3 regions of the Jeotgalibaca sp. MA1X17-3 genome follow, and region 3 is predicted to be linked to each of the others. Evidence: predicted binding sites of a transcription regulator. Region 3 holds the regulator's gene; each other region holds the start of a gene.
What was found. Region 3 encodes CtsR, which represses protease genes until heat stress. Its sites were predicted from a motif close to TTGGTCAAAAAAGGTCAAANA; they were not measured.
Positions count from the first base shown of each region.

Region 1 (10,260 bases), 790 kb from region 3:
CTGCTTCAGCATCGTTACTGAATGAGCTTGCTAGACGAGAGTCAACTGGTAAAATCAACTTGTCGCCAGCACGTTCTAATAACTCTTTTGCTAAATCAAGTTTATCTTCTTCTAGCAAGGATTTACCAATTTCTTTTCCTTGAGCTTTCAAGAAAGTATAGGCCATTCCTCCACCAATGATAACTTTATCAGCTTTTTTCAATAGATTTTCAATTACACCAATCTTATCGCTTACTTTTGCCCCACCTAAAATTGCAACAAAAGGACGCTCTGGCTTATCTACTGCTCCACCAATAAACTTGATTTCTTTATCCATTAGGAATCCAGCTGCAGATTCTAGGTTAGATGCAATTCCAATATTGGATGCATGTGATCTATGTGCAGTTCCAAACGCATCATTAACGAATAAATCGCCAAGACTTGCCCAGTATTTCCCTAATTCAGGATCATTTTTACTTTCTTTTTTACCATCAATATCTTCAAAACGTGTATTTTCAAACATCAATACTTCGCCATCTTTTAGATCAGCAATTGCATTTTCTAGCTTTTCTCCACGAGTTTCAGGTACAAAGGTAACTTTTTTATCTAATAATTCAGATAGACGATCAGCTACTGGTTTTAAACTCAATGCTGCTTTGTCTTCTTCCGTTTTTACTTTACCTAAGTGCGAAAATAAAACTACTTTTGCATCATTTTCAAGTAAATGTTTAATAGTTGGTAAAGCCTGTACAATACGGTTATCATTTGTGATTGCTCCGTCTTTCATTGGAACATTAAAATCTGCACGTACGAGTACTTTCTTTCCTGTAACATTTAAATCTGTAACTACTTTCGTTGTCATATGAGAACCTCCACTCAAATTTATAAAAAAAACGGGAAGCGCGACGCTTCCCGCCTATTTTACGAGTACATTCTAAATTATTTTGATGCCATGTAAGACAATGTGCTTACCATGTTTGCAACAAAACCATATTCGTTGTCATACCATGCAACAGTTTTAACCAATTGGCCATTTTCACCGTCGATGATTTTTGTTTGTGTTGCATCAAAGATTGATCCAGCTGGAACACCAATAACATCAGAAGAAACAATTTCATCTGTTTCATAAAGGAATGCTTCAGAAGATGCTGCTTTCATTGCTGCATTGACTTCTTCAACAGTAGTCTTCTTAGAAAGTACTGAATAAAGTTCAACCATTGAACCAGTGATTACTGGAATACGTACAGCAGTTCCATCAATTTTACCGTTCAATTCTGGAATTACTTTACCTACTGCTTTAGCAGCACCAGTTGATGCTGGAATAGCATTTGCTGCACCTGCACGGTTTTTACGTCCGCCTGGAGCATCTTGCATTGCTTGTGTTGCAGTATATGCATGGATAGTAGACATCAATGCACTATCAATTCCAAATGTGTTGTTCAATGTGTTAGCAAGTGGTGCTAAACAGTTTGTAGTACATGATGCTGCTGAAACAATTTTATCTTCAGCTGTAATTTCTTCGTGGTTTACACCGTAAACGATTGTTTTCAAGTCGCCTGAAGCTGGTGCAGAAATAAGAACACGTTTTGCTCCTGCATCAAGGTGTGCTTGAGATTTTTCTTCACTTACGTAGAATCCTGTACATTCTAGAACGATATCAATATCTAGATCGCCCCAAGGTAATTTGCTTGCATCTTTTTCTTCATAAGATTTGATTGTTTTGCCATCTACAACTAGGTCGTCGCCTTCAACTGATACTGAATATGGGAAACGTCCTTGAGCTGTATCATATTTTAATAGATAAGCTAGGTCCTCATTGCTTGTTAAGTCGTTAATTGCTACAACTTCCATACCTGTATTTGATTCTAGAATACGACGTAGTGCTAAACGTCCAATACGTCCGAAACCATTAATCGCTACTTTTACTGTCATGTTAAAAAAATCCTCCTTTAGGATAATTAATTTATTTTAAAGGGTTACCCCTTTTAAAATCGAGTTAGCTGCACCTTCATCTGTTACGAGCCAAGTATATTCAGGTGCGATATTAGAGTAAGCTTCAATTGCGCAAGCTTTAGAAGTCCCGCCTGCTATGGCTATCGCATAGGGGATCTTCTCTATGTCTTCTATTTGAAGACCAAATCTGGAAAGGCGAAAAATAATTTCTCCTTTTTTGTTAAAGTAACAGCCAAATGCTTCACCGACTGCATCTTGTTCAACCAGACGTTTTTTTCTTCATCCGTCATCCTTCGACGTTCCATCATAATTTTAGCATTTCCAATACTATATAACAAACAATTCGCTTTTTGAATCATGTCCATTGTATATCGGATAGATGGTTCATCTTTTAACGACTGATAAGCTTGTTCACTCAAGTTATCTGGTGCAAATAAAGCTATATTTTTACCACCAGTTGCTTGAGCCATCAGATCAGTTACCGTGTTCGCTTGGATTGACATCAATTCACCCAGACCACCTCTTGCAGGAACAAAGGTAAAGTGACGATGCTTCGATAATTCCGTAGTTAAGTGGTGAGCCATAGCAGCCATCGTACTTCCGCCTGCTACCGCAACAATGAATTCTCCATCCGGTAAAAGTTCATCAAACATAGCAGCAGCACTTGCTCCTAAGTTTTCTAAAACTTTTTCATCTTTATCCGAATCTCCAGGAACAATGCGGCAAAACTGCACTTTAAGCTTTTTTGCTAATGCTTCTTCTTTAACATTCATTTTCATTATTTTTTCCATAATGTTTTGAAGTTCAGAAAAAACACGTTTTCCTTTTGTTGTTAATCCCATTCCTACTTTCGAGCTAGTAACTAACCCTTGCTCTCGCAAAAAATCAGTTTCCGTCCTTAGTGTACGTTCTGATTGATGCAAAAACTCAGATAATCCACGTCTTCCAATCGGTGCTTCCGAATGGATGACTTCTAGAATTCGGTAACGATGGGACAACACTAATAGAAAGTCAGGAATGATTTTTTGTAAGACAGAAATAGAGTCCTTCATCAAATCCCCCCTTTTCTATCCGTTGGCCGTACGACGACCAACAATGTGAAGATTTATCAAATATCTATGCAGTGATCGTTCAGAAGTAAAAACACAATTTTTTGTCCATCTCACTCTCACCTCTGTATTCTACCAACATCTAGAGGGAATTACAACTGTTTTAGCTTATTTATAGTGTTTTTTTATAATTCATTTCATTTTATTAATACTATGATGAATATTTTGCTTGGCCCTTTTTTGTCCCTATCCTTGAAAAAGGGAAGTTTAACGTACTACCTAGCAACCGCGCACTTTCCTTATAAATAAATAGAAAAAAGCAAGCAAAGAGAGTGTTCACTCTCTTTGCTTGCTTTCAATTTTAATGTAAAGCTTTAGAACTGGACATTACTTCATCAATAATTCCGTATTCTTTTGCTTGTTCTGCTGTCATATAGTTATCACGATCCGTATCACGTTCGATTACTTCAATCGGTTGACCTGTTCTTTCAGAAAGAATCGCATTAAGACGTGCACGTGTTTGTAAAATATGACGTGCTGCAATTTCGATTTCTGTAGCTTGCCCTTGAGCACCACCTAATGGTTGGTGAATCATAATTTCTGCATTTGGTAAAGCAAATCTCTTACCTTTTGTTCCTGCAGTCAATAAGAAACTTCCCATAGATGCTGCCATTCCCATTGCTATCGTTTGAACATCTGCTTTTATAAAATTCATTGTATCAAAAATAGCTAGTCCAGCAGATACAGACCCACCTGGTGAGTTAATGTAAATATAAATGTCCTTTTCAGGATCTTGTGCATCCAAGAACAATAGCTGTGCGATAACTGAATTGGATACATTGTCATCAATTCCACCACTTAACATGATAATGCGATCTTTTAGTAGACGAGAATAAATGTCGTAAGCACGTTCGCCACGTGATGATTGTTCAATTACTGTAGGTATTAAATTCATTTGATTTCCTCCTATGTAGCTTGCTTTCTTAATCTATAAATCTGATTTTACACCTTTGGTCAATAAAGGTCAATTTAAATGATTGCTTTTAAAAAGATATTATTTCAAAAGGTTTAAAAGCTACCTCCAAACGTTCTTTGTAGACGTTAAGAAGTAGCTAGTTCATCTCTATCTACGTCTCCTGAGGGAATCGAACCCCCATCTCAAGAACCGGAATCTTACGTGATATCCATTACACTAAGGAGACAACAATGTATAAATTATAACAGAGGCAGAAAACTTACACAATGTTTTTATCACGAAAAAGAAAATCAGAACCATTCGTCTCCACTGGGTGTAACGACCGGTCCTGATTATAGTCAACGTATAAAGTCTAAGATATGTTCCCATGTTTCTCGTTGAAAAACTTGCATTGTTTCTCCATTACCTAATCCCCCATACCCAATCATCAATCCGATTGCGAATAACACGAGAGCTAATAGCAAGAAAAGAGCAATCCAAAGTATGGTAGTGATAATGGGTTTAAAATCAAACTTCATAGTTAACTTCCTTTACAATTTATTTCTAACAATCATTTATTATTTCGCAAATAATTTCTCTAACTCTGTTGAAGAGATCATTTGATTTTCATCTTCATTTACTCGTTCAATATTTGCACCAAGATTTTGTAGTTTGCGGTCAAATTGATAGTATCCACGATCTAAATGAGCCAAATTAGTTACGCGTGTATATCCTTTAGAAACTAATCCAGCAATAATAAGTGCTGCTGCTGCTCTTAGGTCCGTTGCTTCTACTTCTGCTCCTTGCAAATCTGAATTACCATACAGAAGAACCGTTTGGCCTTCAATTTTAAAATTAATATTCATTCTACGTAGTTCTTCCAAATGCATAAAGCGATTTTCAAAAACTGTTTCAGTCATCGTACTAGATCCTGAAGAAAGTAATTGAGCAACCGTCATCTGCGCTTGCATATCCGTTGGAAATCCTGGATGTGGCATTGTTTTTACATCAGTAGGTTGTAACTGTTTTGGACCAATCACTCGAACGCCATTATCTGACTCTTCAATGATCACACCCATTTCTTTCAACTTTGAAATCAATGGTTTGTTGTGATCTGCGATAGCATCTTCTATAAAAATGTCACCATTCGTTACAGCAGCTGCAATCATAAAAGTTCCCGTTTCGATTCTATCTGGGATAATAGAGTGTTCTGTAGCATGTAGCTCTTGAACTCCTTCAATTCGAATCGTTTCAGTTCCCGCTCCATAGATTTTTGCTCCCATTCGATTTAAGAAGGTTGCTAAGTCTACGATTTCAGGTTCACGCGCTACGTTTTCTAAAAGAGTAACTCCTTCAGCAAGAACCGCTCCCATCATGATACTTTGGGTTGCTCCTACACTAGGGAAGTCTAAATAAATTTTAGCTCCTTTAAGTTTTTCTGCATGAGCAACAACAAAACCATTTTCGATTTTAATTTTTGCTCCCATTGCTTCAAAACCTTTTAAATGCAAATCGATGGGACGTGTGCCAATTGCACAGCCTCCAGGAAGTGCAATCTTTGCTCTACCTAATCGAGCTAAAAGTGGACCCATCACGACAATAGATGCTCTCATCTTACTAACGTATTCAAAAGGTGCTTCCCAGTTTACTTCTCCGGTAGCATCCGTAATAATCGTATTGTTTTCTTCGTCAAAGTCAACTTCAATTCCAATATTTTTTAGTACATTATTCATTGTAAATACATCTGATAAATTAGGAACATTCGTTAAAACTGACTTACCTTCTTTTGCCAAAATAGTTGCAGCAATGATAGGTAAAACAGCATTTTTAGCTCCCTCAGCTTTAACTGTCCCTTGAAGGCGATTCCCACCTTGAACAATCATTTTATCCATAAAAAAATACCCTCCGAATTTAATCTCGCATATTTTTGATGCGAGATATATTTATCTGTTTCATTAAAATTCTTTAGCAATAAATGAGAATGGTTACCAGCAGCTTCTCAATCAAGGTAAACCTTGGAATATATTATTTCGTTATTAAAAAGCTAACACTTTGTGAAATTTCAATAAAGTTTAGAAAAAAAGAACTAACAGTGTATCCAAGTGCAATTGCTAGGAAAAAATAAAGTAATCGCGCTTCTCTAACATGGCCTTTTCTAATCCACTTTTCTATCATTAATGCTTTTAAAGCCCAAAATGCTAGAAAAATGAAGACCATATGGGATAAAAGTGTTAATAGACTAAAAGATAAAATATAGTCCAATTGTTCACACCTCCCCTTAGTTCCAAACTATACTAACACAAAACATATTAAAAAAAAATGATTTAGTTTCAAATAGCTTTTTTTAAAAACGTTAAGTCATTTTCCGCTATAGTGTTGATTAAAAAGGTCATAGAAAGCACAATTAAGACCTTAGTTCTATTATAATTAATTTTACTTCTTTTTGATAGACCTTTACTATAATTTAAAAGTATAAAAAAAGGAAAGAGAAAGACTTTCGTCTTATCCTCTTTCCTTTTTCTCTATCAGATAGATTTATCTGAAACACCAATTCGGTTAATGGCTTTGGCCAATGCTAATTTTGCTCTTTGGAAGTCTTGTTTATTCTTTTGCTGTTCTGCTTCTGACAAGAATTTCTGAGCAGCTTCTTTAGCTCTTTCAGCACGATTAATATCAATATCTCTAGCCCGTTCAGCTGTATTCGCAATGATATTTACAATATTATCTCGTACTTCCAAAATACCGCCACTTACAGCTAAATGGTTACATTTTTTCTCTTCTGTATCTCTAGTAACGGTTAAATTGTCAATAGCAAGCGGAACAATAATCGGTGTGTGGTTTGGCAAGATTGTGATGCCTCCATCAGTCGTTATCGCGTGTACTTGTTTGGCACGATGTTGATACACCATTCCGCCTGGAGTAACTACATTAACTTGTAAAAAGACCATTTTACTCCGCTCCTTCATACCCTAAGCTTTTCGCTTTTTCCAGAACTTCGTTAATACTACCGACGTTTCGGAATGCTTCTTCTGGCACATCGTCATATTTCCCTTCAATAATTCCTTTAAATCCACTAATCGTCTCTTTAACAGGAACATAAGATCCAGGAATTCCAGTAAATGCTTCTGCCACAAAGAAGTTCTGTGAAAGGAAGAACTGAATTCGTCTCGCACGACTCACCGTAACCTTCTCTGTATCTGATAATTCATCCATACCTAAGATTGCAATAATATCTTGCAAATCACGATATTTTTGTAAAATCTGTTGAACTTCAGTAGCAATATGATAGTGTTCTTCTCCAACAATTTCTGCTGATAAAGCACTAGAGGAAGAAGCAAGCGGATCTACTGCAGGATAAATCCCTTGTTCTGTTAATTTTCTTTCTAAGTTCGTCGTTGCATCCAAGTGAGCAAAGGTTGTAGCTGGTGCTGGATCTGTATAATCATCCGCAGGTACATAAATTGCTTGAATGGATGTGATCGAACCATTTTTAGTGGAACTAATCCGCTCTTGTAATTGCCCCATCTCCGTTGCTAAAGTTGGCTGATACCCTACAGCTGAAGGCATTCTTCCCAATAGTGCTGAAATTTCCGAACCAGCTTGAGTAAATCGATAGATGTTATCAATGAACAACAGTACATCTTGTTTTTCTTCATCACGGAAGTATTCTGCCATTGTTAATCCTGTCAAACCTACACGCATCCGTGCACCAGGTGGTTCATTCATCTGACCAAATACCATTGCTGTTCTTTTTCCTACGCCTGATTCTTTCATTTCAAAGTAAAGGTCGTTCCCTTCCCGAGTACGCTCCCCTACACCAGTAAACACAGAAATCCCACCATGTTCTTCAGCAACATTATGAATTAGTTCCTGAATAAGTACGGTTTTCCCTACTCCTGCACCACCAAATAAGCCAATTTTCCCACCTTTTAGATACGGAGCTAGTAAATCAATTACTTTAATTCCCGTTTCTAAAATTTGAAAGTTACTACTTAATTCTTCATACGTAGGTGCTGGTTTATGAATAGACTCTCTTGGATACTCTCTTGGGAAATCTGGTTTTAAATCAATTGTTTCTCCCAAAACATTAAATACTCTTCCCAGGGTTTCTCTTCCTACCGGAACTTTTATAGGAGAACCGGTATCAACTACATCCAATCCTCGTTGAAGTCCATCCGTAGATTCCATTGCGATCGCTCGAACAATTCCTTTTCCTAAGTCAATTGCAACTTCTAGGACGACTGTTTCGATTTTGCCATCTTCTGTTGCTTTCTTTTGAACAGTCAATGCGTTATGAATATCAGGAGTTCCTTCAGACAAGGAGAAGCCTACATCGACAACGGGTCCAATTACCTGAACAATATGTCCTTTTCTCATAAATTTATATGCCTCCCTGTCATTAATTTTCTAATCCTTGTGCGCCGCCGACTATTTCATTTATTTCTTGTGTAATAGCTGTTTGGCGTTTTTGGTTATAAGTAACTGTTAATTCGTCAATTATATCACTTGCATTATCAGTTGCACTCTTCATAGCAGTCATACGGGAAGCATGTTCGGATGCTTTCGCATCAATAATTGCACCGTAAATCAAGCTTTGTGCATACTGAGGTAATAAAACTTCTAGTATATCTTCTTTAGTTGGTTCAAACAGATATTCTACTTCATAATCTGTTGCTTCTTCCGCATCCAAGTCCGTTAGTGGCAACATTTTTTCTGCTCGAAAGAGTGACGTTAGTGCATTCACATGGTGATTGTAACAAACATACAACTCATCGAACATTCCTTGCCGGTAGTAATCTACTGTTTTAGAAACAACCTCTCGAACTTCATCAAAGGACGGTTGGTCACTCAAGTCCGAAACGACATAACCTACAGGAATACTATTTTTCCTTAAATCATTAGCTAATGTTTCTCCAATAGAAATAATGACATATTCATCTGAACTTTCATGATCTGCACGTAGCATTTCACGAGTGGATTTTAGAATCGAACTATTATAGCTTCCTGCCAATCCCTTATCTGAAGAGACAATGAGATATCCTGTCCTTTTAATAGGGCGCTCAATCAGAAGGTCGTTAAAGTCAATCAATTGCTGAACATGAGCAAATGCATGACCTTTTTCTTCTAAAAGTGATAACTGAGAACTTGCAATGTGTGTAACAATCTCTCTAATTTTATTAGCATAAATATGATAATTTTTAACTTTTTGTTCTGCTTTAATTAGTTTTGAAGCAGAAACCATTTGCATTGCACTTGTAATCTGACTTGTTTTTTTAGTAGATGTAATACGTTTTTTTATATCAATCAATGATGATCCCATTTTTTCACCCCTCTTTTGAAGAACACATAGGATCCTATTCTTCTTAAAGAAAAAACGGATTAGCTATTAGTTGCTGTGTGGCACAAAAACGTGAACAAATTCTTGCAGTGCATCTATTAAATCTTCTTCTGCTGGCAAATCTTTTGTTCTTGTGATGTGTTCCAACAATCGTGGATACGATAACTCCATGTAGTTCATCAATTCTTTTTCATAACGCGCTAAATCTTCAACAGGAATCGTATCTAAGAATCCTTTGGTTAAGGCAAATAGAATGATTACTTGTTTTTCCACATCCATTGGGGAGTGGAAACCTTGTTTCAATACTTCTACTGTACGATGTCCTCGATTTAGACGTTGCTGAGTAGCTCGGTCTAAGTCTGATCCGAATTGAGTAAAGGCTTCTAATTCTCTATAGGAAGCTAAATCTAAACGTAGAGTCCCTGAAACTTTTTTCATTGCTTTAATTTGAGCAGCTCCACCTACACGAGAAACGGATAACCCTGCTGAAACAGCTGGACGAATTCCTGCGAAGAACAAGTCACTCTCTAGGAAAATCTGCCCATCCGTAATAGAAATAACGTTTGTAGGGATGTACGCAGAAATATCTCCTGCCTGAGTTTCCACAATCGGTAAGGATGTAATGGATCCTCCACCCAATTCGTCATTTAATTTAGCTGAACGCTCTAATAAGCGAGAGTGAAGATAGAATACATCTCCAGGATAAGCTTCTCGACCTGGTGGTCTTTTCAGTAATAGTGACATTTCACGGTAAGCTGCTGCTTGCTTAGATAAATCATCATAAACAATTAAGACATGTTTACCTTGGTACATAAATTCTTCTGCCATTGCAGTTGCTGCATAAGGAGCAATATAAAGCATCGGCGCAGGTTTTGATGCACTGGCTGAAACAACAATTGTATAGTCCATCGCATGATAGTTTTTTAACGTTTCCGTTAAATTTCGAACCGTTGATTCCTTTTGACCAATTGCTACATAAATACAAA
Region 1 is NZ_CP090983.1:1,104,268-1,114,527, reverse strand. Features, by position in the region: partial or broken gene LZ578_RS05545 (phosphoglycerate kinase) at 1-841, opposite strand, end outside; gene gap (type I glyceraldehyde-3-phosphate dehydrogenase) at 919-1,911, opposite strand; partial or broken gene LZ578_RS05535 (sugar-binding transcriptional regulator) at 1,948-2,984, opposite strand; gene clpP (ATP-dependent Clp endopeptidase proteolytic subunit ClpP) at 3,343-3,936, opposite strand; tRNA gene LZ578_RS05525 (tRNA-Arg) at 4,112-4,183, opposite strand; gene LZ578_RS05520 (DNA-directed RNA polymerase subunit beta) at 4,296-4,475, opposite strand; gene murA (UDP-N-acetylglucosamine 1-carboxyvinyltransferase) at 4,515-5,828, opposite strand; gene LZ578_RS05510 (DUF1146 family protein) at 5,962-6,198, opposite strand; gene LZ578_RS05505 (F0F1 ATP synthase subunit epsilon) at 6,462-6,884, opposite strand; gene atpD (F0F1 ATP synthase subunit beta) at 6,886-8,313, opposite strand; gene LZ578_RS05495 (F0F1 ATP synthase subunit gamma) at 8,336-9,256, opposite strand; gene atpA (F0F1 ATP synthase subunit alpha) at 9,323-10,260, opposite strand, start outside.
Region 1: a site for CtsR is predicted at 3,992-4,012, ahead of clpP (ATP-dependent Clp endopeptidase proteolytic subunit ClpP). Genes of this name have one in related genera too.

Region 2 (10,260 bases), 1.1 Mb from region 3:
GAAAATGATGGCAAAAACATCAGAAGATGTTCGTCCGGTTTACGACACACTTATTGTTGGCTCTAATGTAGCGAAACATGTGATGGCTGAACTAGAAAAAATAATTCCACCAACAGAAACAGAATAAAATGGGGCTCTATAAAGGAAATCTTTATAGGGCTTTTCCTTATTCATAAAGAGGGATAAAAACTATTTATGAATCCATACAATTTCTTGTGTGGTACACTATTTGTAGATGAAATGGAATAGAGAAATGATATAAAGAGGGATAAAAATGATTACTGTCGAAAGAAAAGTAATACAAAATATTCCGGTTTTAGAAATAGTAGATCGGAATCGAGAAGAAGAATCATTGCCACTGACCCTTTTTCTGCATGGGATTACAAATCAAAAAGAAAAGGGGCTAGAACCAGGCTATGAAATGGCACTTCAAGGAATGAGAGTTGTCATTCCAGATGCTTTTCTTCATGGAGAAAGAAAAGATGAATCCTATAATGGTAGTAAAGAAATGGCTTTTTGGAATATTGTTTGGCATTCTTTGGAAGAAATCCCTTACTTAGTGGATGAATATGTTTCAAAAGGGAAAGCTTCATCTAATCGTGTTAGTGTAACAGGTCTGTCTATGGGAGCCATTACAACCTGCATGGCATTAGCAAAATATCCTTGGATCCATTCAGGGGGGTGCCTCATGGGAACACCAGATCCGATTGGCTTTACAGAATGGATTTTATCTTCTCACTGGGCAGAGGGAATGGAACCAATAGGAAAAGAAGAAGTATCAGAGTTGATGATTCCTTTTCATTCAATGAGTTTACAAGCAGAACCAGAAAAAATTGCAAAGAGACCTTTCTACATCTGGCATGGAACAGACGACCAAAGTGTACCTTTTGAACAGATTAATTCATTTGTAGCAGGAATTGAAAATCATGATTATGCAGAGAATGTTAAATTTGAGTATAATGAAGGACATGGACATAAAGTTCCTTATGAAATTTTTGGAAATATGGCACACTTTTTAGGGAGTCATTAATTTATATGCTTTAAAAAATTGGCATGAGGTGATTGAGAATGGAAAATGAGAATAAAGAATATACAGAACAAGAATTAGAAGCGATTAAGGAAAATGTTTTAACAGCCCTAGAACAAGTAATTGATCCAGAACTAGGAATTGATATTGTTAATCTAGGTTTAGTATATGAAGTGATTTTAGATAAAAGTGGATTTTGTAAAGTGAATTTAACCTTAACGACGATGGGATGCCCGCTAGCTGATGTCATTACAGATGATATTCACCGAGCGTTAAAGACTGTTTCGGAAGTAAAAGAGATAGAAGTGAAATTAGTGTGGTATCCTGCTTGGAGCACCGACCGTATGTCACGATATGCTCGAATAGCATTAGGAATCCGGTAATATTCATTCCAGATAAAAATATTATGATAGAATAAAAAATAGAGAATACCTGTAAACGACATGAAAATCATGGTCTATACAGGTATTTTTTTATAAAAATATCTACCAAATAAAGGCGATTTCTTTTGACCAAATTTGACCAAAAGCGTATAATAGGAAGTGTAGAGAATAAAAAAACATGGACAATAAAGGAGGAACCCTTTATGAAATTTGAGAAAATGACAACCGCGATGCAAGAGACTGTTGCCGAAGCTCAAAATGTAGCAAGAATACGAAAACATCAATTTATTGAAATTCCTCATGTCTGGAAAGTGATGGTACAGCCAAATACTTTTGCACACAACTTCTATCAAAATATGAGTGTTTCCATAGAGTCTTTTGAAGGGAAAATCGATCAAGAATTAGATAAAATATCAGAAGTCAGAGGAAGCGGAATCCAATACGGAGAAACATTCGGACAAAGTCTCTATCAATTATTTGTTGATTGTGAAAAAATTATGGATCAATTTCAAGATGAGTATTTATCTACTGAAATACTCATATTAAGTTTATTTTCTTCACCACGACATCCTCTAGCAAAATTTCTAGTTGATCATGGATTGAGTAAAAAATTAGTAGAAAATAAGATTGTAGAAATGAGAGGAGGAGACAGCGTGACGTCACCCGATCAAGAAGATAAATATGAAGCATTAAGTAAATACGGTGTAGATCTTGTAGAACAAATGAAAAGTGGAAAACAAGATCCTATTATTGGACGGGATGAAGAAATTCGAGATGTTATTCGAATTTTATCTAGAAAAACAAAGAATAATCCGATCTTAATTGGAGATCCAGGTGTAGGTAAGACAGCAATTGTCGAAGGTCTTGCTCAACGAATCCTACGAAAAGATGTTCCAGAAAACTTAAAAGGGAAAACCATTTATTCTTTAGATATGGGCTCATTGATTGCAGGAGCTAAATATCGAGGGGACTTTGAAGACCGACTCAAAAATGTACTAAAAGAAGTCAAAAAGAGTGAGGGACGAATCATTCTTTTCATTGATGAGATTCATACAATTGTTGGGGCCGGGAAAACAGAAGGAAGTATGGATGCAGGAAACTTACTGAAACCAATGCTTGCTCGTGGAGAATTACATTGTATTGGAGCAACCACATTAGAGGAGTATCGTCAAAATTTTGAAAAGGACAAAGCGTTAGAACGAAGATTTCAAAAGGTAGTCGTTGATGAACCAACTGTTGCGGATACAATTAGTATTTTACGAGGATTGAAAGAACGATTTGAAATCCACCATAGCGTTAATATTCATGATAATGCTCTAGTCGCTGCGGCCAATTTATCTAATCGGTACATCACAGATCGATTTTTACCAGATAAAGCAATTGATTTAGTGGATGAAGCATGTGCTAGTATTAAAGTTGAAATGAATTCGATGCCAACAGAGTTAGATCAGGTTATGCGAAAGTTGATGCAACTAGAAATTGAAGAAGCGGCATTAAAAAAAGAAACAGATGAAACAAGTAAGAAAAGACTTTCTCAACTGCAAGAAGAACTTTCTGAATTACGAGAACAAACAAATGAATTAAAAATGAAATGGGAAGTTGAGAAAGAAGAAGCAGAAACTATTCGCTCTAAGCGAGAATCCTTAGACAAGGCAAGAAGAGAATTAGAAGAAGCTGAGGGAGACTATGATTTAGAACGAGCTGCTGTCTTAAGGCATGGAACGATACCAAAAATTGAAAAAGAATTAGCTGTAATGGAAAAAGATAATGAGGAACGCAAAGAGCGTGACGGACATCTCGTGCAAGAATCTGTTACTGAAAATGAAATTGCTGTAGTAGTAGGCCGATTGACCGGAATTCCTGTAACGAGGTTAGTAGAAAGTGAAAGAGAAAAATTATTGACACTTGCGGATACCTTGCATAAAAGAGTGATTGGACAAGATGAAGCAGTAGATAGTGTCACAAATGCTGTACTTCGTTCCCGTGCGGGTTTGCAATCTACAAATCGACCTATTGGAAGCTTCTTGTTTTTAGGACCAACAGGAGTTGGGAAAACAGAACTTGCAAAAGCATTAGCTGAAAATTTGTTTGATTCGGAAGAACATATGGTTCGAATTGATATGAGTGAATACATGGAGAAATTTTCTGTTTCTCGTTTAGTAGGAGCTCCACCGGGGTATGTTGGTTTTGAAGAAGGTGGTCAACTTACTGAAGCTGTAAGAAGAAGTCCTTACACGATTGTTCTATTAGATGAAATAGAAAAAGCTCATCCGGATGTGTTTAATATTCTGCTACAAGTGATGGATGATGGAAGATTGACTGATTCCAAAGGTAGAACAGTAGATTTCAAAAATACAGTTATTATTATGACTAGTAATTTGGGATCTCAATACTTACTAGATGGTATGGATGAACAAGGGGAAGTTTCAAGTGAAGCAAACCAACAAGTGATGGACTTGTTGAAGATGACTTTCAAACCTGAATTTTTAAATCGGATCGATGATACTGTTTTATTTACACCTTTAAGTAGAAAAGATATTCATCAGATTATCCGTAAAATTTTAAAAGACTTACAAGGACGATTGAATGAACGACAAATTCATTTTACTGCAACAGAAACTCTCATCGATTGGATTGCAGTACAAGCGTATGATCCACAATATGGAGCAAGGCCCTTAAGAAGGTTTATAACGAATGAAATAGAAAATAAACTGGCCCGTGAAATTATTGCTGGAACGATTTATGAAAAACAAATAGTAGAAGCAGATATGGATAATCAAAAAGTGGTATTCCATCAAACAGATGAGTAAAGAATGAAGGTTTTGTTAAGAGTGGCACAAAAAGGATGTACTCTTCTTGTGCTGCTTTTATTATTAACTATTTTGCGTTAAAATAGAGTGAGAAGGTAGTACTCTATAAAAGAGTAAACCACTTTCACTCAGGAGGTGAAAAGAAATGATGCTGTTTTTAGTATTTGGTTTTATTTGTTTAGTCATGATGTTATTTACAAAAACCTATTATCTATATGGAGGGTTGAGTGTTCTCAGTTTTCTCGTATATTTTATCATTATGGGAAATGGAACATGGATTACTCTTCTATTATTTTTAGTGGGAATTTTGTTAATGATTTTAGAAGTTTTTGTACCCGGGTTTGGACTGATAGGAATTACCGGAGCCGCCATGCTGGGATTTGGTTATTTCTTAAATTATTCAAATTTATGGGAAAGTATTTTCGATTTATCCGTTGCGATTGTTGTAGCGGTTGTAACAGCTTATATCCTTCTGAAAAAAGGTTATAAATTTTTACCTGGAAAAGTTAATCTTGTATTGAGTTCTTCCACGAACAAGCAAAAAGGATATTCTTCAGGAAAAGATTATACTCTATTTTTAGGGAAAACAGGGACAGCATTAACTACTCTACGTCCTTCAGGGAAAGCAGATATCAATGGAAAAAACTTGGATGTTGTAAGTAATGGACCGATTATCTCAGAAGGTGCTTCCGTTCAAGTGATTAATGTAGAAGGTATTAAAATAACAGTCAAGGAGTTGTAAGAATGAATACTTTACCAGAAGGATTAATAGGAATTATCGTTATTGCAGTAATTGTCTTACTAGTACTATCATTATTCTTCCGTTTTGTACCAGTAGGTCTTTGGATTACGGCATCATTTTCAGGTGTTAAACTAAAAATATCAGATTTGATTGGGATGCGTTTAAGAAGAGTATCACCAAGTTTTATCGTTCAACCCATGATCAAATCAACAAAAGCAGGTTTAAATATTGATATTAATGAATTAGAAGCTCACTATTTAGCTGGTGGGGATATTAATATGGTTATCGATGCATTGATTGCGGCACAACGAGCTAATATCGACTTAGAATTTGAGCAAGCAGCAGCAATTGATTTAGCTGGAAGAAATGTTTTTGAAGCTGTACAAGTAAGTGTTAATCCTAAAGTTATTGAAACACCAATTATTGCCGGTGTTGCGATGAATGGGATCGAAGTAAAAGCAAAGGCCAAAGTAACAGTACGTGCAAACATTGAACGTTTAGTTGGAGGAGCTGGAGAAGAAACAATTATCGCCCGTGTTGGTGAAGGGATTGTTACTACTGTTGGTTCATCAGCGACTCACTCAGTAGTAATGGAAAACCCGGACTCAATCTCTCGCACGATTTTGCGCAAAGGTTTAGACTCTGGTACTGCTTTTGAAATTCTATCCATTGATATCGCTGATGTGGATGTAGGTCGTAATATTGGTGCAAAACTACAAGCAGAACAAGCAGAAGCAGACAAACGTGTAGCACAAGCAAAAGCAGAAGAAAGACGTTCGTTTGCGATTGCTGAAGAACAAGAAATGATTGCTGAAGTACAAAGACAACGTGCTAAAGTTGTAGAAGCAGAAGCAAAAGTACCTCTAGCACTAGCAGAAGCTTTGCGTAATGGAAACATTGGTGTGATGGATTACTATAAAATGAAAAATATTAATGCAGATACTGATATGCGTAATTCGCTTTCTGGGCAAAATTACGATAGAAGTGATTCTGAATGAATCTGATCATAGTCATCATACCGATTTTATTTCAAATTTTAATTGTTATTTTAGCGGGGTTGGCTTGGTTTAGTTTCATAAAGAATATAATAGGTGGTTCAAATAAAAAAAGAAGTACGCAACAACAGAAAAAAAATGAACGCCCCCAGTCTATGAATAGAGGGGGATACAAGCGAGTCAACGTCGAAGGACTGATGCTTCGAAACCTATTCGAAACTCTTCTCAGAGCCAAAGAACGAACACGCAGCGTCCTATATTAAAAGATACCAGTTTGTCATCTCTAAATGCGAAGAATATTGTGGAAAATCTTTTCAAACAAACCCCACAAGAACTCTACCGTTTATTGGTAAACAATTTACCTACGCAATATCATCAAGAAATTAAAAATATCTTTAACACAAAAAGTTGGAAAAGAAATTTATGGAATTTTGTAAGAAGGAAAGATGTTTGGCCTCTCATACAGGAAGCTTTGAAGAGTGAGGTTACCGAACGTATCGATCCAGTTGATGAAATAAAATCATACCCAAGAAATAAACCAATCGCACGTGAAAAAGTAATCGATATGCAAACCAATCAGGAGAGCATCTTGGAAACTGATTTTGAAAAAGAGTACGATTCTTTTACTAAAATGTATGATGATATATCTGATTCACTTACGTTCGATTCTCTTGCTCCAGTTGTTGAAGAAAAATTAGTTGTTTCAAAAAAACAAAGCAAGAAAAATAAAGATTATTCCGATAATAAGAAATGGTTGAAAAATGCAATTCTATCGAAAGAAATATTGGATAGGCAGAGCTACTAAAATAGAATCGTAAAAGAGAAAGGAGTTCAAAAGTGTCCCAGTCAATAGGTGTGAATATGATAGCCTTTCAAGAAGAACTAGTAGAAGGAAATAAAAAGCAATGGGAATTTTTTAATGAGCTACGTGCATTGGAAGTTCCATTTGTTGAAGTTCGCCGTGAGTTTTTTCGAAATTTCGATAGTGAACTAAATATGACTAGAGAAAAAGCAAAATTAAAAAACTTAAAAGTATACTACTCGGTTCCAGATACATTGTTTGTAGCAGGTAAACTTAACGAACAATTAGAAGTCTATTTGCAAGAAGCAAAAGATCTACATGCAAAAAGACTGAAATTAACGTTAGGAGAGTTTGAGAGTTTTTCAGATTCTATTGTAAAAAAATTAAATCAGTATTTGGAGCGTTTTCCTTCCGTTCAGTTATCTATTGAAAATGATCAAAGTGAAAAAGGTGGCAGTGCTGAACTCCTTTCTTTATGGATTCTAAAGGCTCACCAATATAAAATTCCTGTGTCTATCATTTTTGATACTGGTAACTTTGCTTTTATCGGAGAAGTTCCTGAGCAATCTGCTAGAATTTTAAATGACTTTGTTGACTACATTCATATAAAAAATGTGAAGATTCAAAAAAATAGAGAAATAGTTCCTACACTCTTTAATGAAGGGGATATAGATTTGTCTTCTGTATTGGATACATTTCGTTCAGACAAAGAAGCAGCAATTGAATATTCATGTGGAAATAAAGAAGAAGCTATAGATGTATTGAAAAAAGAGCTACAAATTATTCGGTCCATTTAAACTCTTTCGAATATGTGGGCGAGCCTTTCTTTAAAGTGAAGGGCTCGCTCCTATTTTTTATTTCACGGACTCATTCAGCTGTGTTATACTTATTTTTTGACTAGTTTATGGAAGGAAGAACAATAGTGACAGAACCAGCAATCCGTTATCGATTAATAAAAAAAGAAAAACATACTGGTGCTCGATTGGGAGAAATCATTACTCCTCACGGGACTTTTCAAACACCAATGTTCATGCCAGTTGGAACTCTAGCAACTGTTAAATCAATGTCTCCCGAAGAGCTAGATGAGATGGGATCTCAAATTATATTAAGTAATACCTATCATTTATGGTTACGTCCAGGAGCCGACTTGGTAGAAGAAGCGGGTGGGCTTCATAAATTTATGAACTGGGACAAAGGAATTCTAACTGATTCTGGTGGTTTTCAAGTATTTTCTTTATCAGAAAATCGGACCATTACAGAAGAGGGTGTTCATTTCAGAAATCATTTGAATGGATCCAAAATGTTTCTCTCACCAGAAAAAGCAATACAGATTGAAAATCAGCTAGGAGCAGACATTATCATGAGCTTTGATGAATGTCCGCCTTTTTCTGAAAGTCATGATTACATTAAGAAGTCTGTAGAAAGAACAAGCAGATGGGCAGAACGTGGCTTAAAGGCACATCAAAAGGCTGATACCCAAGGTTTATTTGGAATCATTCAAGGAGCTGGCTTTAAAGATTTGCGATTGCAAAGTGCAAAGGAATTACTTTCAATGGATTTTCCTGGCTATTCAATTGGTGGCCTATCCGTTGGAGAAACGAAAGAAGAAATGAATCATGTTTTAGATTACATTACTCCTGAGATTCCTGATGAGAAACCTCGTTATTTGATGGGAGTAGGAGCTCCGGATTCTCTGATTGATGGAGTGATTCGTGGAATTGATATGTTTGACTGTGTCTTACCAACTCGAATTGCTAGAAATGGAACATGTATGACGAGCCAAGGAAGACTAGTCGTTAAAAATGCAAAATATGAACGAGACTTTAGACCACTTGATGAAAAATGCTCCTGTTATACTTGTCGTAATTATACACGTGCTTATATCCGTCATTTATTTAAAGCAGATGAGACATTTGGTATGAGGCTAACAAGTTACCACAACCTGCATTTCTTAATTAACTTGATGACCAATGTGCGACAAGCGATTATGGATGATAATCTTTTGGAATTCAGAGAAGCTTTTATAGAAGAATATGGCTATAATAAAGAAAATGCCAGAAAGTTTTAAATGGGACTGTAAAGATGCACCCATGTTTGGTACAGTATATAGTAGTAAAAAATATTAGAAAAAGAATATGGAGGAAATAACATGCCACAAAGTACAATAATGATGGTTCTATTTTATGCTTTAATTTTTGGTGTAATGTATTTCATTTTGATTCGCCCTCAAAAAAAACAGGCGAAAAAAACAAAAGATATGTTGGATCAAATCAAACCAGGAGATAAAGTTGTTACAATTGGTGGGCTTCATGGAGTAGTAGATGAAGTAAACTTAACAAATAATACAGTTATCTTGGATTGCGAAGGAATCTTCTTAACGTTTGAAAAACGTGCGATTTCGCGAATTGTTGATGTATCAACCATTGCTACAAATGACGGAATAGTAGAACAATCGGATGTAGAAGAACCAGCAGATACAGTTGTGTTTGATGATACTGAAGATTCTGATGAAACCAACCTATGATCTGAAGATATTGAAATCATGATGGAGTGGAATACGGATGAATGAAGAGCATACTGATTTTTATGATGAATTACTTCCCTGGTTTAATTACAAGGTAACGGAATTTTCCAAAGAGGGGTACGATAACATAGAAGCAAAAGAATTATATATTTGTTTCAAAAATCATGTATGGAAACATTCAGTTCCGTCTTATTACTACCAAAGGGTTTTTGATATTATGAATTTTACGGTCAATCAATTTTTTGATTTTAAGACTTTAGAAGCACAAATTTATCAAGTTTCATCATTAGACGAAATAAATTTTGAAGAATTTTTATAAGAAGAAGACCTTGTCCAAATAGATAAGGTCTTCTTCTTTTTTGGCGACATTGCTAATTACTTCACAATGGAAACGGTTTCAAAAAAAAGGATAAATGTATGTCGAAAAGCTTTTGTAACAGCTAAATTAAATATAGTGAAAGAAATCACATTTACCTATTTACATTTGGTTCAACTTGTTTTATAATTACTTGTGAAAAGGATATCAAACTTTAGGAGGAAATTAAATGAGTACAAATATTAAATCTAAGAAGGAAAACAAAAAAGAAATCACCACTGAAGAAATTATTTCAGGGTATACAGATAAAGGTCTACAAGCATTAGAAATTTTGGAAACAATGAACCAGGAAGAAATAGATAAGATTGTTCATCACATGGCACTAAGTGCACTTGATCAACATATGCAATTGGCAAAGATGGCTGTGGAAGAAACAGGACGCGGTGTTTATGAAGATAAATGTCTAAAGAATATATATGCTTCTGAAAATATCTGGCATGCAATCAAGAAAAATAAAACAGTTGGAATTATTGAAGACAACGAAATAGACCAAATTATTAAAGTTGCCGCACCATTAGGAGTTATTGCTGGAATCATTCCAACAACCAACCCAACTTCAACTACTATTTTTAAAGCTTTGATTTGTATGAAAACAAGAAAC
Region 2 is NZ_CP090983.1:1,567,313-1,577,572, reverse strand. Features, by position in the region: gene LZ578_RS07815 (hypothetical protein) at 1-127, shown strand, start outside; gene LZ578_RS07810 (prolyl oligopeptidase family serine peptidase) at 275-1,030, shown strand; gene LZ578_RS07805 (metal-sulfur cluster assembly factor) at 1,069-1,410, shown strand; gene clpB (ATP-dependent chaperone ClpB) at 1,614-4,220, shown strand; gene LZ578_RS07795 (NfeD family protein) at 4,366-4,962, shown strand; gene floA (flotillin-like protein FloA) at 4,965-5,960, shown strand; gene LZ578_RS07785 (hypothetical protein) at 6,259-6,762, shown strand; gene LZ578_RS07780 (sugar phosphate isomerase/epimerase) at 6,795-7,556, shown strand; gene tgt (tRNA guanosine(34) transglycosylase Tgt) at 7,682-8,827, shown strand; gene yajC (preprotein translocase subunit YajC) at 8,909-9,283, shown strand; gene LZ578_RS07765 (post-transcriptional regulator) at 9,321-9,602, shown strand; gene adhE (bifunctional acetaldehyde-CoA/alcohol dehydrogenase) at 9,829-10,260, shown strand, end outside.
Region 2: a site for CtsR is predicted at 1,533-1,553, ahead of clpB (ATP-dependent chaperone ClpB). Genes of this name have one in related genera too.

Region 3 (10,260 bases):
TTTCTTTTGCTTTCTTTTTCAGAGAATCTTCTGCCATGTAAGTATGAGCAATTCCTGTAGGACAAGCTGTTACAGCAACTACAAAAGGACGAGGTGCAGATTCTTGTGTAGCAGTAGTTGTCTGTGCAGATTCAGAAGCACTTTCTTCTAATTCTTTTTCAGTTTCTGCATTGTCAAATAAAGTTTCGACTTCTTCTGCAGAGGTTGCATTTTTAAGTTTTTGTATTAAATCCGGATTAATTAGTAATCTAGATAGACTAGCTAATACTTCCAAGTGCACATTGTTTGCATTATCTGGTGCAGCAATCATGAAAAACAGATGTGCTGGTTGACCATCTAAAGAATCATAGTCGACACCGGCGTCACTCTTTGCAAAAACAACGGCTGGTTTTTTTACAGCTTTATTTTTAGCATGAGGCATTGCAATTCCATCACCAAGTCCAGTAGAAGTTTGTTTTTCTCTTGCTAAAATTCCTTCTTTAAAAAGATCATAGTCATCAATAATCCCATTTTCTTTTAATTTAGTTGTCATTTCATCAATGACACCCTCTTTTGTTTGAGCTTGAAGCGGGATAACCATTAAATCTTTAAGCATAATATCTTTAATTTTCATTATGTTAACATCCCTTTCGTTTGTATAATTTTTTTAATTCTTTAATTCTGTAATTTTAATTTGAGGAATTAATGTATCAATTTCCTCTCTTGTAGCTAAATCATCTGCAAAAGCAGTAGCACTTCCGCAAGCTAAACCAATTCGGAAAGCTTCTAAGGGATCTCCAGATGCCATATAGGTTCCTGTGAAACCAGCAATCATAGAGTCTCCTGAACCTACTGAGTTTTTAACGGTCTGATGGGGTGCTTGACCATGATAAACAGAGTGACCATCAAAAAAGAGTGCACCTTTATCTGCCATAGAAACAAGGGCAAATTTCGCTCCTTCTTCTAGAAGCTTTTTCCCATAGGGGATGATGTCATCGAAAGAATCAGCTGTAAACCCATAAATTTCAGCTAATTCATGATGATTAGGTTTTACTACCAGGGGCTTATGTTGAAGAGCATCCACAAGTTCTTCTCCTGTTGTATCGATAACAAAAGAAACATTTTTTTGGTTTAAAATTTGAATCAATTGTTGATAGTAGTCTTGGGAAAGACTTTGTGGTTTGCTACCTGATAAAATAACGACATCATCAGAGGTAAGGGGAGACAATTTTTCTAAGAATTGCTCTTGTTCTTGTAAAGTAATTTTAGGCCCTTGACCATTCATTTCTGTTTCCTCATCGGATTTCACTTTAACATTAATGCGGGTATCTTCTTGTACAGAAGTAAAATCATTTTGAATCCCCTCATCATCCAGATAATCCTTTATAAATTGACCTGTAAAACCACCAAGATAGCCTAATGCAACGGAATCAATATTCAGTCGACTGAGAATTCGTGATACATTAATTCCTTTTCCACCAGGTAGTTTGAAGTCTTCTTGAATCCGATTAACCATTCCTAACTGTAAAGTTTCTAAACGAACAATATAGTCAATAGATGGATTCAACGTTACTGTATATATCATATACTCTCCTCCCAAAAATTTGTTTTTTTCTCAAAAAGGGCCCGAAGTTTTGGGTCTGCATGGTGTGTAATGATTTCACACTCATCCAAATCAGCAACTTTTGCAAAGCTGACCTCCTTAAATTTAGAGGTATCTGCTAGTACATAAGCTTGTGCTGCATGAGAAATAGCTGTTCTCTTTATATTTGCTTCTTCAATATCGGGAGTTGTATACCCATAAAGAAAATCGACACCATTCATACCCAAGAAACTTTTACTAAAACGATATTGCCTTAGTTGCTGAAGACACTCACTTCCAATTGTTGCTTTGGTCTGCATTTTAATTTTTCCACCTAACAAAATGGTAGAAACTTTTAAATCGGCCAACAGGTTAGCATGAGGAATTCCATTGGTTACTACCGTAACATTCTTCCCTTTTAAAAAAGGAATCAATTCGTAAGTAGTTGTACCTGCATCTAGAAAAATAACATCTCCATCTACTATTAGTGAAGCTGCTAATTGAGCAATTTTCTTTTTGTCTTCTATAAATAAAGAAGATTTTATTTCCATTTCTAATTCGTTTTGTAAGTTTTGAGGCTTACTTTCTCGTTTTGCTCCACCATGAACCCGTACACACAATCCTTGATTCTCTAACGTACTGAGATCTCTACGAATCGTTGACTCGGAACTCCCTGTTTTATCAATAATTTCTTGAGTTTTCACGATTTCTTGTTGTTCCAGTAAGTTCAGGATGACTTGATACCTTTCATCTGTAAGCACATTCATCACCTCTTGATACAACTATATCATGATACAAAAGATCAAACAAGCAAAATCATTCAAAACCATTCAAAATCTATCAAAAAGCATAAATATTTTCTAAATCAAATATCTGTATTTCTCTTTCTTCTACAGGTATAATAAATTACCAAAGACCATGAATAAAAAGGATTATTTATAGTGAAAGATACCGGTTTTCCTAGCTTTCTAATTGACACAAGGAGCATAATAACATACTATTTAGATGTAATAGTCAAAATTAGTCAGTTGAAGGGAGGCGGATTTTCTTGCAAAATCAAAATATGTCTGACATTATCGAAGAATATATAAAAAAGATTTTGAAAACAGAAGAACAAATAGAAATACGCCGAAATGAGATGGCTGTTCGCTTCAATTGTGTACCCTCTCAAATCAATTATGTCATCAACACTCGCTTTACTGAAGAACATGGTTATATAGTAGAAAGTAAACGTGGTGGCGGTGGATATATACGAATTATGAAGGTGAAATTTCTAAATGGAGCTCACCTTCTGGATGAAATGGCACGAATCATCGGAGAAACAATCACAGAAAAAGATGCTTACGCTGTTATTCAAAACCTTTTTAACAACAAAATCTTAACGAAGCGGGAAGGAAACTTACTTCTTTCCGTAATGGATAAAACCTTTCTACAATGCTTTGAAGAGGATGAAGATCATTTACGTGCACACTTATTAGTAAAAATGCTGAAGAGTTTACGTTTTGAATAAGAAAGAGTTTATAAAAAAACTGGAATTATATTGAAAAGGAGGCGTTAAAGATGGATGAACTATTCACAGATAAAGCCAGTCAAGCATTACTGCTTGCCACGGGAGCAGCACATCATTTTAAACACCAGTCTATCGGTACAGAGCATATTTTATTAGGCTTAATACGTGAACCAGAAGGGATTGCCGGAAAACTTTTACGGGACAGTGAAGTGACGGAAGATGCCATTCAAAAAGAAATTGAGCAACTTACTGGGTTTGGTACTGCTAAGAAAGTAGAAAACCAATTTGCACCTATGCCATTTTCGCCTCGTGCTAAAAAAGTCGTTATGTATGCAACAAATGAATCCCAACGTTTGGGAGTCCCTTTAGTTGGTACGGAACATATTCTCTTAGGTTTGCTAAAAGAAGAAATTCTGGCAGTGAAAATATTAAAGAACTTACAAGTAGATCCAAATACACTTCGGAAGTCTTTATATGAAAAACTAGGTTTGAAACAACCTCTAAGAGGCGATGCACGGGGAAGTAAGAAAAATGCTAAGAACGATACAGAAGGGACACCAACGTTAGATTCCTTAGCTCGTGACCTGACTGATTTAGCACGTAGAGGAAAATTAGACCCAATCGTGGGAAGAGATCCGGAAGTTCGTCGGATTCTGCAAGTCATTTCTCGTAGAACGAAAAACAACCCCGTTTTAGTTGGTGAACCAGGTGTTGGTAAAACAGCAATTGTAGAAGGACTTGCTCAAAAAATTGTCTCAGGGGAAGTTCCTGAAACACTAAGTAATAAACGATTAATGATGCTAGACATGGGTTCATTAGTTGCTGGTACAAAATACAGAGGTGAATTTGAGGAAAGAATGAAAAAAATCATCGATGAAGTATATCGAGATGGAAATGTTATTCTCTTCATTGATGAGCTGCATACTTTAATTGGAGCTGGTGGGGCAGAAGGCGCAATTGATGCTTCTAATATCTTGAAACCAGCATTAGCACGTGGAGAGTTACAAACTATTGGTGCAACGACTCTGGATGAATATCAAAAATACATTGAAAAAGATGCTGCTTTAGAAAGACGTTTTGCACCTATTCATATTGAAGAACCTAATCCAGAAGAGACCATTGATATTTTGAAAGGGTTAAGAAGTCGTTATGAAGAACATCATAATGTAGAAATTACAGATGAAGCTATTAAAGCAGCCGTTAAATTCTCGGTTCGTTACATTACTTCTAGACGTCTACCTGATAAGGCAATTGACTTAATTGATGAATCAGCCGCAAAAGTAAGATTAGATGTCACACATGGTGAAACACCTGTAGGAAAATTAGAAGAAGAGCTTGTTAAACTGAGTAAAGATAAAGAAGAAGCTATTTTAAATCAAGATTTTGATATGGCTGCTCGCATCCGCAAAAAAGAAATGTCTCGAAAACTAAAATTAAAGAAAATAACTACAGAAACATTATCAGAAGAAACGACCTATTCATTACGTGTGGATGAAAGAGATGTTGCTCAGGTTGTAGCTTTATGGACAGGAATTCCTGTCGACCAAATGGAACAAAAAGAAAGTGAACGTTTGATGAAACTTGAAAAAGTACTACATGAACGTGTAATCGGTCAAGAAGAAGCTGTTAATGCAGTATCTCGTGCGATTAGAAGAGCTCGCTCGGGATTAAAAGATCCGGAACGTCCAATTGGAAGCTTCTTATTCTTGGGTCCAACGGGTGTTGGGAAAACAGAGTTAGCGAAGACACTTGCTGAAGCGATGTTTGGTTCAGAAGATGCGTTAATCCGAATCGATATGTCTGAATTTATGGAGAAATTCACAACGAGTCGTTTAGTAGGATCTCCACCTGGGTATGTTGGTTATGATGAAGGTGGTCAATTAACAGAAAAAATTAGGCAAAAACCTTATTCTGTTGTTTTGTTAGATGAAATTGAAAAAGCTCATCCAGATGTATTTAATATCTTACTTCAGGTACTGGATGACGGACACTTAACAGATTCAAAAGGAAGAAAAGTTGATTTCCGAAACACGATTCTCATCATGACTTCCAATTTAGGTGCAACAGCCTTACGTGATGAAAAATCAGTTGGCTTTAATGTCAAAGATCCTAAAAAGGATTATACAGCTATGGAAAAACGAATCCGTGAAGAACTGAAAAATACGTTCCGACCAGAATTCTTAAACCGAATTGACGAATCAATTGTTTTCCATTCTTTAGAAAAAGAAGAATTGCATGAAATTGTCAAACTAATGACCAATAATATCAAGAAGCGTTTGGAAGAACTAGATGTTCATATCAAAATAACTCCAGCGGCGATTGATGTAGTTGCAAAAGCAGGATTTGATCCTGAGTATGGTGCGCGTCCAATTCGTCGAGCCATTCAAAAAGAAATTGAAGACAAACTGAGTGAAGAAATGCTTAGTGGATCCATTAAATTTGGAGATTCAGTAACGATTGGTGCTAGAAACGGGGAAATCCGTATTCGTTCAAAAAAAGGAACACTAAAATTAACTGAAAATGAAGAAAAAAAGAAATGGTTACACATGACTCTTAAAGAAAACAAAAAGCAGCCAATCATGGCTGTTTTTTGTTTTCGGAAAAGAATAGAAACGCTTTCTTATTAATAGTAAAAAGATACGAACTTTTTTTATAAGCATTCATATCATTCGGTAAACCCTTTTTTATATGCTAAAATGAGTGTATAGAACAAATCAAGGAGGAAGAAATAATGAAGAAAAACTCAAAAAAAGCATTGATTGTTGGTTTAACTGCTACGGCTGCCATAGCTGCAGTAGCTGCTGTGATGGCATATGAAGAAGATACGATTGATAAAATTGAAGGATACTTGAAACGTCAGCGAGTAAAACATTTTATTAAAAGTAAATTTAGCGGTAATAATAAAGTCATGCAAGCAGTAGAAACATTGACTGAAAAAGAAATTGATATGCTGCTAAATGTAATTGATAAAACAGGAGACTGGAAAGACTCAGCAGTAGATGCATTTTCAGATTTGAAAGATAAAGCTTCTGATTATAAAAGTACAGTAGAAGATAAATTTAGTAAATAAGAAACAATAAGAAAGAAGGAAGACATGGAGTTTTTACTCCAATGGTCTTCCTTCTTTTTTGACTTCATCCAATAATCAAATACTACTATGTTCGTCAGTCCGTGATATGGATGCTAAATATCCAAGTAACAAATCGTCCATATTTTTTAAGTTTAGCCCCACAATATCAAAAAAACGATCCAAACGATATTGAAAGGTATTTCGATGAACGTATAATTCTGCAGCTGCTTTAGAAATATTCCCTTGATTATTCCATATAGAAACAACTAGATCAGGACCTCCGTCAACCGTTTTAATCTTCTCTTTCAAATGATGTAGAATCGGACTATTCAGTGCGGTAGCCTGTGAATAATGTAGTAGGGCAATTTCTGGGAGTTGGCTAATCTTTGAACGCTTAGTAGAAGCATGATTATTACGAAATATTTTTTGTTCTTCAGCGAAAATAAGCGGAAGATTTTTATTAACGGACCAATTTTGACCTAAATAAACACTGGAACGAATAGAAAAATCATCATCTAACACGTTCAAAACTCCGTCAATTTCTTGTTGTAACTCTATATGAGTAGGGTTATTTAAAATAACGACCCCATAGTGATTATTTACAAAAAAGCCTTCTTTGATGAAAGAGAAGGTGCTTTTAAAAGCATCCAGCCAAAGTTTTTGATCAAAATTTTTCTCTTCTTCAGCAGACAGCTTCAGAATAAATTGTAGTAACTGAACTTCCTCATAATCAGATGGAATATTGGCACTACCTTCTAGTAAGAACTGTGCCCAAATATGATTTTGAGGTTTTTCATCCACCGTTTCATCCATAATAATTTGGTGTAGGAGAATTTTTTCTCGTTCACTAATCGTACCAGGGGGAAAGTGGATCCACTTGTTTTCAAATGGAATACTAAAGTATCCTTCTGGCATACACATCGTTTCATTTATTTGAATTTCAGGAAAAAGTTCTAGCAGCAAATCTTCCATTAAATCCCTTCCTTACTATTGTGTCATCACCTCTTATTCTACCATTTTATTTACTTATTTACTAAATTCCTTTCAGGAAAATACCCCACTAAAAAACATTGTGCTATAGTTAAAAATAAGGATAAAAAAAAGAGGGAATAAAGAGGGAATAAGGATGGAACGAGCGGAGCAAGAATTTTTTATGCGAGAAGCTTTAAAGGAAGCTGAAAAAGCAAAGTCAATGGGAGAAGTCCCCATTGGCGCTATAGTAGTACGAGATGGAGTTATTATTGGACGAGGACATAATGCTCGAGAAACTACCCAAGACGCAACGACACACGCTGAAATGCAGGCAATTCGTCAAGCGAATGAGAATTTAGAAAACTGGCGATTGGAAGATGCAGAAATATTTGTAACGTTAGAGCCTTGTCCGATGTGCACAGGGGCAATTATTCTTTCTCGTGTAAAGAAGGTTTATTATGGTGCATCGGATTTGAAGGCGGGTACGGCAGGTACGCTAATGAACCTGTTGGAAGATGAACGATTTAATCACCAAGCAGTGGTTGAAAAAGGGTTACTGGAAGAAGAATGCAGGGAAATGCTTCAATCTTTTTTTCGAGAACTTCGTAAAAAACGTAAAGAGGAAAACAGAAAACACCTTCGTCGAAATAATTGTGAATAAAGGGTGGAACTGTTTTTAGTTCTATGGTATACTAAGTATTGCCGAAAGGCCTTATGGCAATGGTGATCTTATGAATTGAGTCAGGTCCGGAAGGAAGCAGCTATAAATAGGTTTCGCCATGTGCTGTAAGTTATATAAAAATTACAATCAGTCTACTACCCGATAAGGATAGCAGACTGATTTTTTATTTTGAAATGAAAAAGCCTGAACATTTGTCCAGGCTTTGTAAAAAACGTTATCATACAATCAACCCCAATGCTTATAAAGTAGGGTGGTTGCGATTTGTTTCTTCATCATCTACTGAATCAGTAGGTACATACGTTGTTTCTTGCTCCAGAACCTCTTCATCGTTATCAATATCTGGATGGGAGTCCCGTTCAGTAACGGTTTCATTCATTACTTCAGAAGGGTCTGCATTCACTTCCCCTTCGTCCTCTACAATCAGGGTATCTTTATAATCATCGATAGCATCTAAATTGAATTTTGCATCTATATTTTTTGTATCTTCAACTAGGATAACAATTTTTCCATCCTCTAAATCATCTTTAAAGGTTGCTAAAAGCTCTGTTGGGTCCTCATCTTCTATTACGTGTTGTTCATTCAACATCTCTGTATCCGCCATGCGATTAGGAGTGGGTACATATCCTACGATAGGAGAATCAGGTGTTCCAGTTAAATGGCTATTGAAAAAGAAACCAGAGAATTGATCGCTTAATTCGTTCCAATAAGACTGGTTTTCTGTATCATTCAAATGATCTCCATCTTCTTTAGAAATATCTGCTGATGTTGATGATTTTAAAGCATCCAAATCTTGTTTATGATTTGCAACAACGGTAACATCCTTTGAAGAATATCCTTCGTTATGCAAGTGGTTCAAAGCTTCTTTTACTTCATCAATGGTAGTAAATGGACCTCTTACGAATTTTCCCATAATATTTCCCTCAACTTTCTGTATGATGTTTCAAGTACTTACAACTATTTTATCGGAAAAACGTTTACACTGCAAAGAATACGCTATATAAATAGCAAAACACTCCTAGGATGATTCATTTAAAAAAGTTAACCAAAGAAGTGGGGAGTGGGGTAGAAAGGAAGCTTGACAAGCCTTTCTATTTTGCTATATTTACCGTATAATGAAGGAATGAAGCTTAAAGGGAAAGAAGGGGAAGCATGAGCTATCAAGCACTTTATCGAGTATGGCGGCTACAGCGTTTTGAAGATATCGCGGGGCAAGAAGCCGTTACGCGAACTTTGAGAAATGCATTAATGCAGCAAAAAAATAGTCATGCCTATTTATTCACCGGACCTAGGGGTACAGGGAAAACTAGTGCAGCAAAAATATTTGCCAAAGCGATTAACTGTCCAAACCAAAAAGATGGAGAACCTTGTAATGAGTGTGAAATCTGTCATGCAATTACAGAAGGTCGACTGAATGATGTAATTGAAATTGATGCTGCCAGTAATAATGGTGTGGAAGAGATTCGCGATATCCGTGATAAAGCACGTTATGCTCCTACTCAAGCAGAATATAAAATCTATATCATTGATGAAGTTCATATGCTTTCTACGGGAGCATTCAATGCACTTTTGAAGACTTTGGAAGAACCTCCTGGGAATGTCATTTTTATATTAGCAACGACCGAACCACATAAAATTCCTTTGACGATCATTTCGCGAACACAGCGATTTGATTTCAAGCGTATTACCTATAAAGATATTTTAGGTCGAATGAGATATATTTTAGGAGAAGAAAAGATTTCTTTCGACGAAGAAGCCCTTCATATTATAGCGCGGGCTGCAAATGGTGGAATGCGAGATGCTTTGAGTCTACTAGATCAAATTATTTCTTATGATTCTGAAACCATTACTCTTGAAAATGCAGTAAAGGTTTCTGGTAGTTTAACGGAAGAAATGATGCTATCTTTTCTCCAGGCTCTATGGAACCAAAGTGCAAAAGAAGGATTGAATATTCTTCAATCAATTTTGTCAGAAGGAAAAGAAGCAGGGCGATTTGTAGAAGAAATGATTCTATTCTCTCGAGATATTCTTATATATAAACAAACAGATGGTCGCTCGGATAAAGATACCGAACAAGCAACGGATTCTTTTCAAGAGTACGCTGCAGAAGTAGAGCCGTCGTTCCTTTATCGAATGATGGAAGAGCTGAATCATACTCAAAAAGAAATGCGGTTTTCTACTCAGCCAGAAGTGTATCTAGAAGTTTTAGCTGTAAAAATGGCTCAACCAGCAAAGGCACCAAAAAATGAACCAAAACAAAGTGAGTCTTCTAAAGGTGAAATCCAACAGCTAGAACAAGAAGTGGCCTCTCTTAAAAAAGAACTTTCAACTGTTTTAAAAGATTTAAAGAGTGGTCGTATTCAAGTGACGAATGCAAACGAATCTGGCGCATCAGAAAAGAAAGCAACCCGACGAAGTTCTGCAAATAAAAGTGAAACTCGAAATAGTTTTAAACCAAATATCAGTCG
Region 3 is NZ_CP090983.1:314,053-324,312, forward strand. Features, by position in the region: gene LZ578_RS01585 (fructose-specific PTS transporter subunit EIIC) at 1-613, opposite strand, end outside; gene pfkB (1-phosphofructokinase) at 647-1,564, opposite strand; gene LZ578_RS01595 (DeoR/GlpR family DNA-binding transcription regulator) at 1,561-2,322, opposite strand; gene LZ578_RS01600 (CtsR family transcriptional regulator) at 2,610-3,071, shown strand; partial or broken gene LZ578_RS01605 (ATP-dependent Clp protease ATP-binding subunit) at 3,122-5,599, shown strand; gene LZ578_RS01610 (hypothetical protein) at 5,803-6,141, shown strand; gene LZ578_RS01615 (helix-turn-helix domain-containing protein) at 6,217-7,113, opposite strand; gene tadA (tRNA adenosine(34) deaminase TadA) at 7,268-7,774, shown strand; RNA gene ffs (signal recognition particle sRNA small type) at 7,822-7,910, shown strand; gene LZ578_RS01630 (general stress protein) at 8,034-8,705, opposite strand; gene dnaX (DNA polymerase III subunit gamma/tau) at 8,945-10,260, shown strand, end outside.